Regions from separate parts of the Pannus brasiliensis CCIBt3594 genome, predicted to be linked through region 1. Evidence: predicted binding sites of a transcription regulator. Region 1 holds the regulator's gene; the other holds the start of a gene.
The links. The regulator NtcA, encoded in region 1, controls nitrogen genes in cyanobacteria. The targets are predictions, from matches to a motif close to TTTGTANCNNNNGNTACAAA.

Region 1 (8,122 bases):
ACTTAGTTTAGGTAAGTAGTCATTTTATTTATTAAAATCGTTTAGACCATCTATCAAGATTAACTTTATAAAGTAACTCTCTATCTCCCCAGCCTTTAGGATTAGCTTCTATTAATCCCCAATTTTTTAACTTTCTTAATTCTCTAGATATATTATCTTGTCTTATACCAGTACCGTTAGAGACCTCTTTACTGGTAAATGTATCATTACTATTTGTCTTAACGATAGTGTTGATGTAAGAGGTCACTTTATCTAGATTACTCATAGTGTGATTCCTTATCTATGCTTTGATTAACATCATTAATACTGACTCACGCACTCCCTACGTTAGCAAAACCCTCGAAAAAATCACTACTCGATAAAGTAAGCTTAAAAACGCTCGAAATCGATTTAGAGTAGTTTCATACCTGACAACTGAAATAGAGCCTATTTTCGAGATGTACCCGAAACCCTTGATACATCGAGGTTTCAGCGTTTATCACTTCCCCCGATCGCCAGTACCCCCACGACAGAATGAGGGTTTCAGCCGTTTCTAGAGAGGGAATTAGAGAGCCACAGGAAGCAAAAGTGCCGTCATATCACCCCACAACGCACAAGCCCTTACCCTATCTAGGTTAGCCAATCATCGATCTCATCGAATGACTATATCACTCGATGCTAATACAAGAGCCTATAGTTTGGCTTATAGGACACTGTGCTATGAGTTACTCTCGATATTTAACTACCACAATCTTTAGTTTTACTCAATCGGAATATCTTCTTGTTCTGTTGAAAATTTTGCTAAGAGCGGTTCCATTATAAAATCTTCAAGATCTTTTAGTATATGTTCCAACTTTTTATCTAATTCTATTGTATTTTTTAATTCAACTTCTAATGAAAAGTTCTTGGATTTATTGTCTAGCGTAAAATCTTCAAAATTAATTAATCTATAATTTCTATATTGGAAAAAAAATCTTATATTGGTTCTTGAAAAAACAAACGCAGTTCTACAAATATTTAAATTTAAATTATTAAATTTCGGCGTAAAAATTAATTTTATAGATTTAAATATAGCTTCTGCAGTTAAACGGTATCCTTTAACTATATATTGATATTCTATCTTCGGGCTATTGTAACCCAATATTCCTTCATGGCTAGGGAGTAGTCTGGAACGAAAATCATTGTATTTATCGTTATTTATTTTTTTCTGTTCGTATTCTGGTTTGGCAAAAAATTGATTTGAGTTCTTTAGCCAAGCACCGATAAATTTATCTTGCTGTAAATCTTCATCATCTTTAGCGTCATCTTCGCTCTCTTGAATAAGTTCAATATCAAACAAATTTTTTAATTCTTCAGAAAAATTGTATTTTTGCATAGACTCTTTAATATATACTAATTGATCATCTATCTCTTTTAGGGAGGAGCAATATCTATCAGAATCTAATTTAATTTTTTCTATCAAAGATAATTTTTTGAGATTTTTGGGCAAATTTTCGCCATTTTCATCGTTTACAATAGAATTCATTATTTCTGATAATGAATATTTGCCTTGTTTGGTTAAATTGCAAAAGGGACGCGTCTGAGAACCATCAAGTACGAACCGAGGTTCTTGTTGAATATTATTTGGATTATTTTGAAATGCATCGCTAATATAATCCATAATATAGCCGTATCTAATTAAGTCATGCTCTGCCGATATAATCGAATCAATCAATGTTTTTGTAAAATCACTCATCCCTTTTAATGTTGAAGCGGATTGTTGGTCTATTTTTGAAGAAAAACAGAAAAAACAGTCATTAAAAGTTGTTTCGTAATTATTATCAATATTTTTGGAAATAGATAATGGATTATTGTTTTCAGTTACATCTTTAACATATTTAATCCCCGAATAGCAAGCATCTATTATTTTAACGGTATCTTTTGCGTTTAATTCTCTGAGATATTCGTCTAGATCAGAATTGCATATTGTGGTCAAGTGAAATCTCTTCCTATCAAAATCCGAACATAAATAATAAAACTCGTTTTCATAAGATTCGCCATGTCCAGAGTAGTAGAACAACACCTCTTCAATATCTTTTTCTTTATGTTCTTCAATAATTTTATATAACTTTTCTTTTGTATTAGATGCCTTATCATTACCCGACAATAAATAAATTCTATCGTCGTATTTACCAGTAAGCTTTAAAAATTCATACATTATTTTGGCATCTATATCGCATGATGGTAAATTGTTTATACTATCGCTTTGGTATTTACTAACCGAAAAAATAATTGCTAGTTTCATAAAGCAAACCTCATCGATTTCCCTGCAAGATATAACAACTAGATTGATTATTCCCACCCTCACCCGAAAACTAACATACTCAACTATAGATTTTTCTCGATACTCCCCCTAACCCCATAAAGACACGTCTACCCGTGGCGATCGCTCTCACACTGACCAGTCACATATCATTAGTTCGTTGTATAGCTTTATAACAAGATAGTGGCTACCTGACTTTTGAGGGTAGAGCCAACCGAGAGAATTTTCGGGACGCTAACCAACTCCATAGTTATATAACTGGATGAGAATATCAGTGAGATTGGGCTTAAGGGTGTCTCTCGTTTGTAGTCCGAGAGGCTACTTTTTTGACTGGGAAGGCGTGTATTTTCGGGAGCCATGCAAGTCCTGGATGTGATCGATACCTTGAACGGTCTCAGGTAGTAAAAGTGAAGTCACTCTCACTCTATGCGCCCTCGACCATGAAGTTGACTAAAAATACTTTAGGCAACTTTTAGTCAACTTCTAGGCAGATTACCCCGATCTCGGTTTTCCTCTGTAAACGCTAGAACCGTTGCTAGATAAGGATTTCGATTAAGCGGGTGAGGGGAATCGAACCCCTATCATTAGCTTGGAAGGCTAAGGTTTTACCACTAAACTACACCCGCGTGGCTTCGTTACACACTTTTACGAGTATAACACGAAGCGCGCGCTATGTCACCATCGCCGAAAATTGTTTTCCGACTCGTATACGGGGGTTGTAGTCGAGGCGACGAAACCCGATACGACCTCCCCGAGTTTAAGCGAGGTAAGCGATTAACGCTCCCCGGATAGTCCTAAGATCTTTATTTTTGAGTTCGGTAAGCGAGCTAACTCGATCGCCGAACGCGGGGATCTCGGAGGGTGAGATCGAGGGGAAAAAATTCCCTCGAATGGCCAGAGAGAACTTTATCCTCGATCGATCGCGAGTTTTTGGATGGTATCCTCGCCGGAACTTCCGTTCGCGAGGAATAGAAGAAGCGAGAGAGACCGTGATATTTGTATCGGTTTACAAGCCCAGAACGCGGTGGATCGAGTCGCGAATCTCTTGACTTCTTTTCACTTTCATGTCGGCGGAAACATCGCCCGAGGGTTTAAAGATAATACCGTCGATCCCTAAGCCTCTCGCTTGGACGACTTTAGAAGAGGAAGGAGATTCGGCCGTGATCACTAAAACTTTAGCTTTGCTTTTGAAACGAACTTGTTTTAAAAATTCAATGCCGTTCATTTTCGGCATTTCTAAATCCAGTAAAATCAGATCGGGTTGAACCTTGTCAACTTTCGCGAGCGCTTCCGCGCCGTCTCCCGCGTATTCCGTGACCTGTAACAGGGGGTCTTCATTGACAATGCCTCCAATGATCAGCGTCATGATCGGGGAGTCGTCAACGACTAATACTTTCTTTTTAGCGGTCATAACCATGATGCATCTCTCCCTCTCAACTTACAAGCTACTATTTATAGTATAAGCTTTAAAAATTGTTTGGAATCGAAAAAATCTTAAAAAAACATATAAATTAAAATATTTCTTCTGATTAAGAATTTTCAAAAAATTGTCGCGTACCCGTAAATAGGATCACGGCTTACCCGCTAGAACATGATTGTTTTGACCGAGAATTTACCGATCGAACGCGGTGACTCGACGCTCGCTCGGAAATCTTTCCTTTCAAAAATTCATAATAATTATCGATCGCCCCCCTGAAAACCGAAAAGGCAACGAGAGCCGAGGGGGAAAACGATCGAGCCGCTCAATCCTCATCCAACGCGGGAAAGTTCTCCTCGAACTGCCAGAGAGTATTTTTATTCTCGCTCAACCAACTTCCGCTTTCCAGGGTTAATTTCGCTCAAATCGGGACGATCGAACCGTGAGGGGTCGCGTAACGGTATTTCTGTCCCAATTCGTTCAAATTCTCGACCAATTCCGGGGCTAGTCCGAACGAAGCCCGATCCGCGTCCCACTGTCGCCCGGAAACCCCCGCGCCGGGATCGAAAACCAGTTGTACCACCCGAACGAGATCGGCGAAGTGTCGAGGTTGTAATCCCGTTTCCGCGCGCGCGGCCGGCCATTGTCGATTATCCATAGCCCCGATCGAACCGAAAATTCCTTCCTACCCCGAATTATAGAAAAGCACCGGGGGGAGGGGCCGATCGATTCCGGGCGATCGATGACAATTCTCCAGACACTCACGGGGTCGTCGTGAAAACCATCTCGCCGTTACTTTTGGCCACGAGACGTAACTTCAACGGGCCAGCGGTTTTCGTTTCCTCGGAAGCGATCGCCTCGATCGTGTCGATCTCCACCTCCGAACGCTTCACCCGATCGATAAAATTGACCACCGTGGTCAGTAAACCGTCCTCCACCTGAATCGTCCCTAAAACCCCGGCACTGCGGGCGCGGAATTGCGCGGAAGCCAGCAGGAGATCGAGACGGTTCTGAAGTTCCTCCTCGCTCATGTCCCGCGAATCGACCGACACGGCCGCGATCACCTGATTATCCGAAAAAATCTGTCGGTTCGGCACGACATCGGCGACCACCCGCACCTCTCGCTCGCCGATCACGTAATTTCCCGCCGAGAGAATTCTGACCACGTACTCCCCCCCGTCCTGGAGTTGTTGGATTAACTGTTCCACCTGCGCTTTGGTGATCTTGACCACCCGTTCCTCCGGGTTCGGGTCCCGCGGTCGCGTGGCGCGGATGGCGAAGGTATTGGCCTGTCGGAGCAGTTGATCGATCGCCCCGACGATCGCCCCCGGATCGACGACGCGAAAAGCGCCGAAGGAAAGCACCTGACCGCGAACGATGGCGATCTGTTTCTCCCGCAATTCCTGATAGGTCTGATAATACTGTTCGAGAACCTCCACCTCGCGCCGGAGAGAGACGATCTGGCTCTCTAACTCTCGTAATCTTCCCTCCGTCTGTTCTAGGGCGAGATTTTTGCCGACGATCGAGCGATCGAGTTCGCTAATGCGCGCGTCCCGTCGATCGATCTCCCCCTGTAGCGATTGCCGGGCGATTTCTAGCCGTTGCAGTCGGGTCTGTCGTTCGGTCAGTAATTTCTGTTGGTTCTCCAACAATTTGCGCTGACTCTCCAACTGCCGTTCGCGGGCGAGCAATTGCCGGTTTTGGTCTTGAACCCGCGTTTGCAGTTGGCCGATCTGGCCGGCAAGCAGGGTTTTCTGGCGTTCCAGCCGATCCCGCTGGGCGATTAACCGTTCTTTCTGATCGTTCAAGACGTTCCGCTCGTTCTGTAACCGCCGCGCCTCTTCCTGAAAACGCGCCACCCGTTCGGAAACGGCCCGTAACTGCTTTCGGGAGGACTGATAGTTCCGGTTGAGTCGATCGAGGCGTTGTCGCGCCGTGACCTGTTCCTCCCGTACTTTTTTTAACTCGCTCTCGATTTTATTTTTCTGTTCGGTCGCTTCCGTCACCTTGGATTCTAAATCCTTGATCTGGGCGCGGCGTTCTTCCAGGAGTCGATCGAGTTCAAAAACCCCCTGACGCAGGGGCTTACTCGACGCGAACAACAAAATCAGCGTCGAGGCCGAGATCAGGGTTCCCGTCAGGATCGTCATCAGCGTCGCCGTCTGTTTGGGACGCAGATTAAACAATCTCATGCGTTTTTTGCCGATCCGACTACCGACACGATCCCCGATAGCCGCCAGCGAGCCGCCCAGGAGAACCAGCACCAAGATCAGGATAAAACCGATAGTCGTCATCGCCGATCAGGTGAATTGTTGGCTGAGTGCCACGGGGTTATGGACGGTGATTTTCTTCTTGTGAATCGAGATCATGTTCTGGTCGCGGAGATCGCCCAGTAAACGGGTAACGGTGACGCGGGTGGAACCGATCGCCTCGGCGATCGCCTGGTGGGATAATTTCAGATCGATCCGGATACCCTCGCCGGTGGGAACGCCGAAATCCCGACAGAGAATTAACAGGAAACTCACCAACCGCGAACCCATATCCCGGTGCGCGAGGGTTTCGATCATCATTTCCGTTTGCAGGATGCGCGAGGATAGACCCTGTAACATCAGCATCGACAGATCGGGATTACTCCGGAGAGCCTGTTCGACCTGCTCGATCGGCGCGGAGAGTAATTCGACCGGCGTGAAGGCGACCGAGTGATAGAAGCGATCGGATCGCTGTCCCGTCAGCAAGGATAACACCCCGAACACACTATTTTCCCGCAGGAGCGCGACGGTGATCTCCTCGCCGGCCTCGTACACGCGCGAGAGTTTCACCGCTCCCTTGAGCAAGAAATAAACCCTCTCGGCCGGATCGCCCGGAAAGAAAATCGTTTTACCACGCTCGAACGTCTCGACAACGGGGGGAAAATTGCCACTGCCGATCCTACGGAAGACTTCTACCAGGGGCTTATCTTGAATCGAGGATAAATCCATCTCACATCCAAAAACAGGAAAAAATTGTCTTTATTATGCAACGATTTCTATCCCTATTAACACAACCGTAAGAGAAATCGAAAAAAGTTTTGGCGCTTTTTGCTTCACAATGGTTGAGAAGGGAGATTTCCGTCTCTCTATCCCTATCCTGATTATACCTATCTCGCCCATCGATCGGCGATTCGGGAGATATATCGATAAAAACGAGGACTATGTTAAGTTTATCTGGAAAGAACGCGCTAGTAACGGGAATCGCTAACAATCGCTCTATCGCGTGGGGGATCGCCCAGCAACTGCACGCCGCCGGCGCGAATATCGGGGTCACGTACCTGCCGGACGAAAAGGGACGCTTCGAGAAAAAGGTCCGGGAAGTGGCCGAGGAGATTCACCCCGCGTTCTACGTTCCCTGTGACGTGCAGAACGAGGAACAGATCGAGGCCACTTTCGCCACGGTCGCCGAGAAATGGGGAAAACTTGATATTTTAATTCACTGTCTCGCTTTCGCCGATAAAGAGGGTCTATCGGGCGATTTTACCGCTATCCCTCGCGAGGCCTTTAACAGATCTCTAGAAGTGAGTACCTACTCTCTCTCCCGTCTGGCTCGATCGGCGAAACCGCTGATGACCGAGGGTGGCAGTATCATCACCCTCACCTATCTCGGTGGCGTGAAGGTGATCCCCAACTACAACCTGATGGGAGTCGCGAAAGCCGGTTTAGAAATGAGCGTCCGTTATCTCGCCTCGGAACTCGGCCCGGCGAACATTCGCGTGAACGGTATCTCCGCCGGCCCCATCCGCACCCTCGCCTCTTCCGCGGTCGGGGGAATTCTGGATATGATCCGTCTCGTCGAGGAGACCGCCCCTTTACGTCGGACAGTCACGCAAACCGAAGTCGGCAACGCGGCCGCTTTCCTCTGTAGCGATCTCGCCAGCGGTATCACCGGTCAGATTCTCTACGTGGACGCGGGTTACGAGATTATGGGTGTTTAGTCTGCATGGAGGGGGTGAGGGGAACGGGGAAAGAACAGGTATTGTGGTTCGCTCCTGCCTCCTGCCTCCTGATTCCCGACCTCTACAGAATTATGAACGAGTTAGAAAAAGATATCAAAGCGATCGATGATGAATTGTCCAAGCGTCACATCGATCTCGATCCGAACGGGTACTTTATTATTTACCTCGATCGAGAGGCGAATCTGATCTGCGCCAAACACTACACCAATATCATCGACGAACGGGGGTTAGCCGTCGATCCGGAGACGGGAAAAGTGATTCCCGCGCGGGGTAAGGTGGAACGTACCGCCCAGACTTTATATACGGCGCGAACGGCCAAGGAACTGGCGGTCAAAATCATCGAGGAGACGAAACCAACTCCGGTGACGATGTTCGACCACGCGGCCTATCTGGGACGGGAGTTCACCCGCGCCGAGCACGCGCTGATCCACGGGAC
Region 2 (8,122 bases), on a different contig from region 1:
TACCGTATCGAAGTTGTAATCGCTAGAATCTTTCGCGTTCCGTAAGAGATTCTCTAACCGATTCCAACGGAAACTACCGTCTTTAAACAACAGATCCTTTAACGATGTCCGTAATTCGGGAGAGGAATCGGTTAACAGACGTTTGGCGATATAGGGATAGGCTTTGCTGAGAACCTTGAAATGGGGGTCGATACCGATCGCTATCCCCTCCAACGTTACCATCGATCGAATGATCAACGCGTAATACGCCGGAACTCGGAACGGAAACTCGTACATCATCTCCGACATTTTATCGGTGATGCTCTTAAAGTTTAACTCCGCCACGCTCGCCCCTAACGCGTTGCCGAAAACCTCCGCGAACGCGGGAACGATCGGCGCCAAATCCGTGGTCGGCGTTAAAAAGTCTAATTTCACGTAATCCCGCGCTAAAGCCTCGAAATCGCGGTTTACCAAATGCACTACCGCCTCGATCAAGCCGTAGCGTTGATAGGGTTGAATATTACTCATCATCCCGAAATCGAGATAGGCTAACTTCCCGTCGGGAGTCGCCAACAGATTACCGGGATGAGGATCGGCATGAAAAAAGCCGTGTTCGAGAAGTTGACGCAGGGAACACTGTACCCCCACATCGACGAGATGGGTAGCGTCGATTCCCTTCGCTTGAATTTCCTGAATATTGGTTAATTTCGTCCCCTCTACCCACTCCATCGTTAACACGCGCCGTCCCGTGTATTGCCAATAAATTTTCGGGATGTAGATTTCGGGGATATGTCCGTATAGTTTCGCGAATTTCTCCGCGTTCTGTCCCTCGTGACAGTAATTAATTTCCTCGAAAATGCGGCCGGCGAGTTCGTCGGTGATAGCGACCAGATCCGATCGAACCCGTTTGACATTCTTCTGTACCCACAGCGCCAAACGTCGCATCAGATAGACATCTAGCGTGATCCGACGGATCAGATCGGGACGCTGAACCTTAACGGCGACCTTTTCCCCCGTTTTCAATTTTCCCTTATATACCTGTCCCAAAGACGCGGCGGCGATCGGATCGGGAGAGAGTTCCGCGTAAATTTCCTCGGGAGAATAGCCTAATTCCTCCTCGATAAAGCGGTAGGCGATCTCGTTGGGGAAAGAGGGGATCTGATCCTGTAAGGTGGTTAATTCGTTTAAATACAGGGGGGGAACGAGATCCGGACGGGTGGACAGCGCCTGACCGATTTTAATGTAGGTCGGCCCCAGTCCCGTTAACAGTTCCCGCAGTTGTACGGCGCGTCGGATCTCGTTTTTCGGCGATTTGCCCAGCAGTTTATCCCACCATAACCCCAGCGTGAAGGAAAGAACCGGTAGGGCGATGGCGATCATCCTTCCCAAGACCGCGAAAGGACGTTGCCGATAGTATTCCTCGATCGCTACCGGATTGTACCGCCAACTCTCGGGCGCGCTATCGTCCACGGGGCCGATATCCTCGATATGTTCCTCGGGAATATGCAGGGGTTGAACGTCGTCGGTAATCGCCGGGGAAATCTCGATCGCTTCGGAAATGATCAGTTCGGGCATGGGAAATCTGGGGGACGGGGACTTTGTAAACTATTGTAACAAGATCGGGAGGCGCGCCTAGTCCCGCTCAAGTGACATTATTTCCATGCTACGCGTCCGCGGGAATTTTCCGGGGTGAGGTTAACTGAACCTTTGTAGGGGGGGTAAAAAAAGGAAATGGCTACTCTTTACACAAGCGTAGCCATGTGACCGCTCAATCTCAGAGACTACGTTAATATCTTTCCCGCGAACGCCGGAAAAAGTAGCATAGCGTCCGAGCGGATCGGCCGGGGAAACCGGTTAGCTTACCGAGCTTTTCCTTATCTGTCGCAGTCGATCGAACAGGAGGGCGACTTTTTCCAGGTCTTTATCCCCCGGCGATCGCTCGACCCCGCTAGAGAGATCGATCCCGTTCGGGGACAGACGGGTTAACGCGTCGGTCAGATTATCGGGAGTCAGTCCCCCGGCGAGAAACCAGGGGATCGGCGGACTAAATCGGGCGATCGATTCCCAATCGAGCGTTTTTCCCGTCCCCCCGTGTAAACTCGGGTGATAGGCATCGAAGAGCAGGGTATCCACCCGATCGAAGTACCCGCGGGCCCTCTCTAACGTTTCCCCGTCCTTAACCCGCAAAGCCTTCAAAATCTCGATACCCGGCAGTAAATCCCGCAAACGGGCGCAAAAATCGGGAGATTCTTCCCCGTGTAACTGTACCCCCGTCAATCCGGCCCGCGTGACCGTTTTGCGAATTTCGCCCGGATCTTCATTGACAAAAACGCCGATATAGTGTATGGGGCGGGAAATGGCGGTCACGATCGAGGCGATCGATTCGGGAGTCACGTACCGGGGGGAAGAGGGAGCGAGAATAAATCCCAGCGCGGTCGCCCCGAGATCGGCGATCGCCATTCCCTGCTCGGGGCGAGTGATGCCGCAAATTTTAACCCGCATAGAAGAGATCCGTTCGCGAAACGTTACAAGAACTGTTAAGTATTCAAAACAAACCCTCGATCGAGGTCGGGAGGTTTCTATAATGCCTTGTGTTTATAAAAGCTTATCAAGAAGGGAGTTAATTATGATGCACTCATCCGTACTGTTCGCGGTCGCCCAAACCACCCCCTGGAATTTTTCCGTCGCTCTCGTCATGATTCTCGCCAATCTCGTGGCGATCGCGATCGGTTACTTCGCTATCCAGAACCCCGGTACGGGCCCGAGTTTACCCGTTCCCCAACTGGCCTCGCGGAAAAGCTTCGGTCTTCCCGAACTGTTAGCGACGATGAGTTTCGGGCATATTCTCGGCGCGGGCCTGGTATTGGGCCTCGCGAACGCGGGTATCCTCTAAACGGTAGGTGTCGGGGATGGGGGGTAAGGGAGAAACCGGAGGTGAGGGAGAAAATAGCGATTCCTTACTTAATATATTCAGAATTTTGATGATTTCCCCATCTTCCCGGCCCTCCCCGTCTCCCCATCCCCCCATTCTCCCCATCCCCCCACTCCCCATCTTCCTATCTCCCCATCTCCCCGCTCCTCTCCTCGATTTCCATATCCTTACGGAATAGGATTAAATAAGTAAAGAAGTCCCCCCGATCGAGTGGGGTCGATCGAACCCGATACTCTCAAGACGATCGAGGTAGCCGTGATCACGTTAACGCTCTTGCATCCCAATCAAGCGACCCCCCTACAACACTGGACATTTGACGAAGAATCGGTAATTCGGATCGGGCGAGCGACGGATAATAACGTGGTTCTCTATAGCGCCGTTGTCTCCAGACGACACGTAGAGATCCGTCGCGGTGATTCGGAATGGGAGTTAGAGAGTCTGGGGGCCAACGGAACTTTCATGAATGGTAAGGCCATCTCGAAAGTGCCGGTCGTCGATGGTATGGTTATCCGTTTAGCGAGTTCCGGCCCGCGGATTCAAATTCGTCTCATTCCCGATGATGTCAGTCCGCGACTGTCGATCGAGCGGCTCGACTCCGACACGCCGGACGGGCCGAAGTACCCCGATAAAGAAACGATCGTCACCTAATGGATGAGTGCGGCTAGAGAAAGGCGAGGAAGTTTTCGGGACAAGAGAAAGGGAAAGAGGGGAAAGGGAAAAGGGGAAAGACTACTTTTCACCCCTTCCTCTTCCCCTCTCATCTCCCGATGTCCTCACCCGTCCTAACTTTAAATTTTTATAAATGTTTCCCGAACGAGGGAAGAAAATGTAAAAATAGATACAGAATAAAATTCTGATTTTCGCAACTGTCTTCTGTCTTCGGGCGATCGCCGGACGGGAAGAGAGCGGGAGCTAGATCGAGTGAATAACGACTTTAAATTATTGCAGGGAGTTGGGTGATATGCGAATGACTTATCGAGGGGTAACTTACGAACGGGATTCTACCCCTCTAGAAATGCTAGAAGGAGAGAACGCGGGTAAGTATCGTGGAAATGACTGGAAATATCGTTATCCCCGACATATTCCCCAGTTAGAACCGAAAATATACCGGCAGTATCGCGGGGTGAGTTATAGTACCCGTCCCGTGGTGGCCGGCGAGGGCGTGGAAGTGCCGAAACTCGCCTGTCCTCTCCCGGCCACTCGACCGGTCTCGATCGAGCGGGAATGGCTATCCACCGTCCATCTCGACAACATTCGCCGTCGTCTGGAACGTCGTTTACAGATCGCCCAAGAAAACGGGGACGAGAATCTAGTGGAACTTCTGAAAAAAGAATCGCGAGATCTCGCCTTACACGAATAGGCTCGCGATAACACCTTTTTCCGCCCTCGATCGTCGGTGATCGGGGGCGATTTTTTTCGAGAGAAAATGGCGGATTAGTCGGATAAGTCACCGGGGATCGTCTATAATACCTTGTCGTTTTCTGCCATAGCGAACCCGAATGTTTGACTGTATTATTATCGGTGCCGGCCCGGCGGGCGCGGCGGCGGGTTATCACCTCGCCAAGAAGGGACGATCGGTTCTCGTCCTCGATAAGACGGGATTCCCCCGCTATAAACCCTGCGGGGGTGGGGTTTCCCCGGCGATCGGCAAATGGTTCGATTTTGACTTTACCCCGGCTGTCGAGAATACGGTCACGCGAGTTCGCTTTACCTGGAAACAGGGCGACCCCGTGACGACCGATTTAACGGTAGCCGAGCCGATGTGGATGGTCCGACGGGATCGTTTCGATGATTTTCTCTGTCAGCGCGCGATCGAGGCGGGCGCGACGATTAAAGACAAAACCGAGGTCACGGGAATCGATTTCCGCGGCGATCGTTGGGAGGTCAAAACCGCCGGCGAGACTTTCTCGGGAAAATATCTGATCGCGGCCGACGGGGTGACGGGAAACGCGGCCCGGTGGCTGGGATTGAATCTCAAATCGGAGGCGCTGGGGGCGACTTTAGAAATCACTACCCCCGTCAGCGGCGATCGACTGCGTACCGCCGAATTCGACTTCGGTTCCCTGAAAAACGGCTATATCTGGACCTTTCCCAAACCCGACGGCTACACTATTAGCGGCGGCTGTTTCAAGGGAAAAATCAAGTCCGAGGAGTTGAAAAAACAACTGTTAGATTATGCCGCTCGATCGGGCTTGAATACGGCAGAATATCGTTACACCGAGTATCCCCTGCTGTTGTGGAAAGATAACGCGACCCTACACGCGAAAAACGCCCTGATCGCGGGAGAGGCGGCGGGAATCGTCGATCCGCTGATCGGCGAGGGAGTGCGTCCGTCGATCCTGACGGGAGTGAAAGCCGCGGAGGCGATCGATCGCGCCCTCGCCGGAGACACTCAGGCACTCGCCCGTTATAGCCAGATTATTCGAGAGGAATGGGGCGAGGATATGGCACTCGCGGGTAAATTAGCGGGAATGTTCTACCAATTCCCCCAGATCGCCTATAAAGTGGCGGTCAAACGTCCGGTCTCCGGGCAGTTGATGGGACGGATTCTCGCCGGGGAATTACGCTACCGCGACGTTACCGAATGGGCGATCGCCCAACTGAAAAAACGCCTACTTCCCGGTTTCGGCTAACACTTCCCGGACGAGATCGGGCGTTACCCGGTCCGTGATCTCGACCGTACCGATCGAGGTGGGCAGAATAAAACGAACTTTGCCCGCTTTTACCTTTTTATCGGTGGTTAACGTGTCTAGCACTTCCCCGACATCGAGCGGGGGGATACGGGTTTCCAGTCCGGCTTTACGGATCAGGGCGTTCTGTCTTCGCGCCTCCTCCTCCGTCCACAGTCCCAGTCGGACGGCGATCGCTCCCGCCGCGACCATGCCCATCCCTACCGCCTCGCCGTGATTGATCGCGCTATAGCCGGTCAGACTCTCGATCGCGTGGGCGATCGTGTGACCGTAGTTTAAAATCGCCCGCAATCCCGATTCTTTTTCGTCCTCACTTACCACATCCGCCTTCGCTTGACAAGATCTTGTAATAATTGTTTGTAATAATTCTCTGTCGAGATCGGTAAAGCGATCGAGTTTCGGGGCCGCTTCCAGGCGATCGAACAGATCCGCGTCGCGAATCACGCCGTATTTAATCACTTCCGCCATTCCCGCGCGGAATTCCCGTTCCGGTAGCGTTTTTAGTACCGCGGGGTCGATGAGAACGAGTCGCGGTTGATAGAAAGCGCCGATCAGATTTTTGCCGCGCGGGTGATTGACTCCCGTTTTCCCGCCGATCGAAGCGTCCACCATCGCGAGTAAACTGGTGGGAACCTGAACGAAATGGATTCCCCGTAACCAGGTGGCGGCCGCGAATCCGGTCATATCGCCGATCACGCCCCCTCCCAGCGCTACCATCGTCGAGGAGCGCTCCAGACGGCGATCGAGCGCGGTATCGTAGATCCGTTCGATCGATTCCAGGGTTTTATAATTCTCTCCCGCGGGGATTAAATGATAGGAAACGTCGAAACCCGCTTTTTCTAGGGAATAGAGGGCGATTTTGCCGTAATAATCGAAAATATCGGGATTGGAAACGAGAAGAACCTTTTTTCCCAACTTGAGCGAACCCATTCTCGTACCGAGTTCGGCCAGACCTCCCGACTCGATAAGGATGTCGTAGGATCGATCGGGAAGGGTAACGGGAATGCGGGTCAACATGAAGGGTAAGGAGCGATCGGGACAAGTTCGATCGTAACACGACCGGCTCGCGACCGTCAGGAGGAGGCAGAAACCTGTAGGGTGGATTAGCGAAGCGTAATCCACCGAAAAGCTTGTAAATCACACTAATTCTTGATTTTTTAGAGAATCGAAAAGGAATTCCGCGAGAAGTCTGATCGCCACCGATCGATATAGCCGGTAAAAGATATTTATAGGCTAATCGCTACCCGTGGGGATGATAGATCACCTCGTTGTGTAACGGTTCCCCCTTTTCAAAATCGGTGATATTGGTTAGCGTCGTGGTGGCGATCGCTTCCAGTGCCTCGCGGGTAAAAAATCCCTGATGCGCGGTGACGATCACGTTGGAAAACGATTGTAATAATTGGAACGTGTCATCCTGAATGATCGTGTCCGAGAGATCTTCAAAAAATAGATCGTCTTCCTTCTCGTAGACATCGATGCCTAAATAGCCGATTTTTCCCGACTTAATGCCCTCGATCGCCGCGACCGTATCGATTAACGCGCCGCGACTGGTATTAATCAGCATTACCCCCGGTTTCATTCGCGAGATCGTTTCCGCGTTGATTAAATAATGGGTGCTAGGGAGAAGGGGACAATGGAGCGAGATAATATCGGAATTGGCGAGAAGTTCGGGCAGATCGACGTATTTCGCGGTCTCGATCGCCGTGAATCGATCGTTCGGATAGGCATCGTATCCCAACAGGGAACAACCGAACCCGCGCATAATATTGGCGAATACCGTCCCGATCTTACCCGTTCCGACCACGCCCACGGTACGACCGTAGAGATCGAATCCGAGCAAACCCTCTAGCGAAAAATTATCGTCCCGTACCCGGTTATAGGCTTTATGGATTTTCCGGTTGAGCGTCAACACCAGCGCGACCGCGTGTTCCGCGACCGAGTAGGGAGAATAGGCCGGGACGCGCGCCACTTTAATGCCTAGTTCGGTCGCGCGTTGTAAATCCACGTTATTATACCCGGCCGCTCGCAAGGTTAAGAGACGGGTTCCGTGTTTGGCGAGAATCTCCAATACGGCCGCGTCGGCGATATCGTTGACGAAGATACAGACCGCGGGATAACCTTCGGCCAAGATAGCGGTATCTTTATTAAGCTGAACGTCGAAGAAGGTGAATTCATGCCCGTAATGGACGTTAGCCGCCTCTAGAGACTGGCGATCGTAGCCTTTGGTACTGAAACAAGCGACTTTCATGGGAGATCTTCCAGGGGATTCGGGGACAAACGATCGATCCGGGATAGAAACCGGGATCACTGGAATTTAAAAACAGAAAAGGAATTTTTAGCAATTTTAAACGATTTTTCGCGAGTTTACCCCACCGTTTCCCCGCTGATACGGGAAATCGCGATCCGATCGCGCGGGCTACCGAACCGGGGTGTCACGATCGACCACTTCTTCTAAGATACAAGGGGATAGCGAGAGCGATGTTTTCTAGACTCCGAAGCGCGATTCCTTTTTCGTTAACCA

Region 2: V0288_RS05680 (DUF4278 domain-containing protein) is a predicted target of NtcA. The motif match lies at 3,737-3,756, and genes of this name have one in related genera.

The regions. Positions count from the first base shown of each region.
Region 1 covers NZ_JBAFSM010000063.1:10,913-19,034, forward strand. Annotated here, with positions in the region: gene V0288_RS22050 (hypothetical protein) at 32-265, opposite strand; gene V0288_RS22055 (caspase family protein) at 740-2,263, opposite strand; tRNA gene V0288_RS22060 (tRNA-Gly) at 2,837-2,907, opposite strand; gene V0288_RS22065 (response regulator) at 3,288-3,692, opposite strand; gene V0288_RS22070 (hypothetical protein) at 4,120-4,356, opposite strand; gene V0288_RS22075 (DUF3084 domain-containing protein) at 4,460-5,992, opposite strand; gene ntcA (global nitrogen regulator NtcA) at 5,999-6,676, opposite strand; gene fabI (enoyl-ACP reductase FabI) at 6,889-7,665, shown strand; gene V0288_RS22090 (DUF4346 domain-containing protein) at 7,758-8,122, shown strand, end outside.
Region 2 covers NZ_JBAFSM010000008.1:73,758-81,879, forward strand. Annotated here, with positions in the region: gene V0288_RS05660 (ABC1 kinase family protein) at 1-1,554, opposite strand, end outside; gene V0288_RS05665 (phosphoribosylanthranilate isomerase) at 1,834-2,481, opposite strand; gene psaK (photosystem I reaction center subunit PsaK) at 2,609-2,872, shown strand; gene V0288_RS05675 (FHA domain-containing protein) at 3,167-3,559, shown strand; gene V0288_RS05680 (DUF4278 domain-containing protein) at 3,873-4,271, shown strand; gene V0288_RS05685 (geranylgeranyl reductase family protein) at 4,411-5,544, shown strand; gene aroB (3-dehydroquinate synthase) at 5,524-6,618, opposite strand; gene V0288_RS05695 (2-hydroxyacid dehydrogenase) at 6,842-7,849, opposite strand.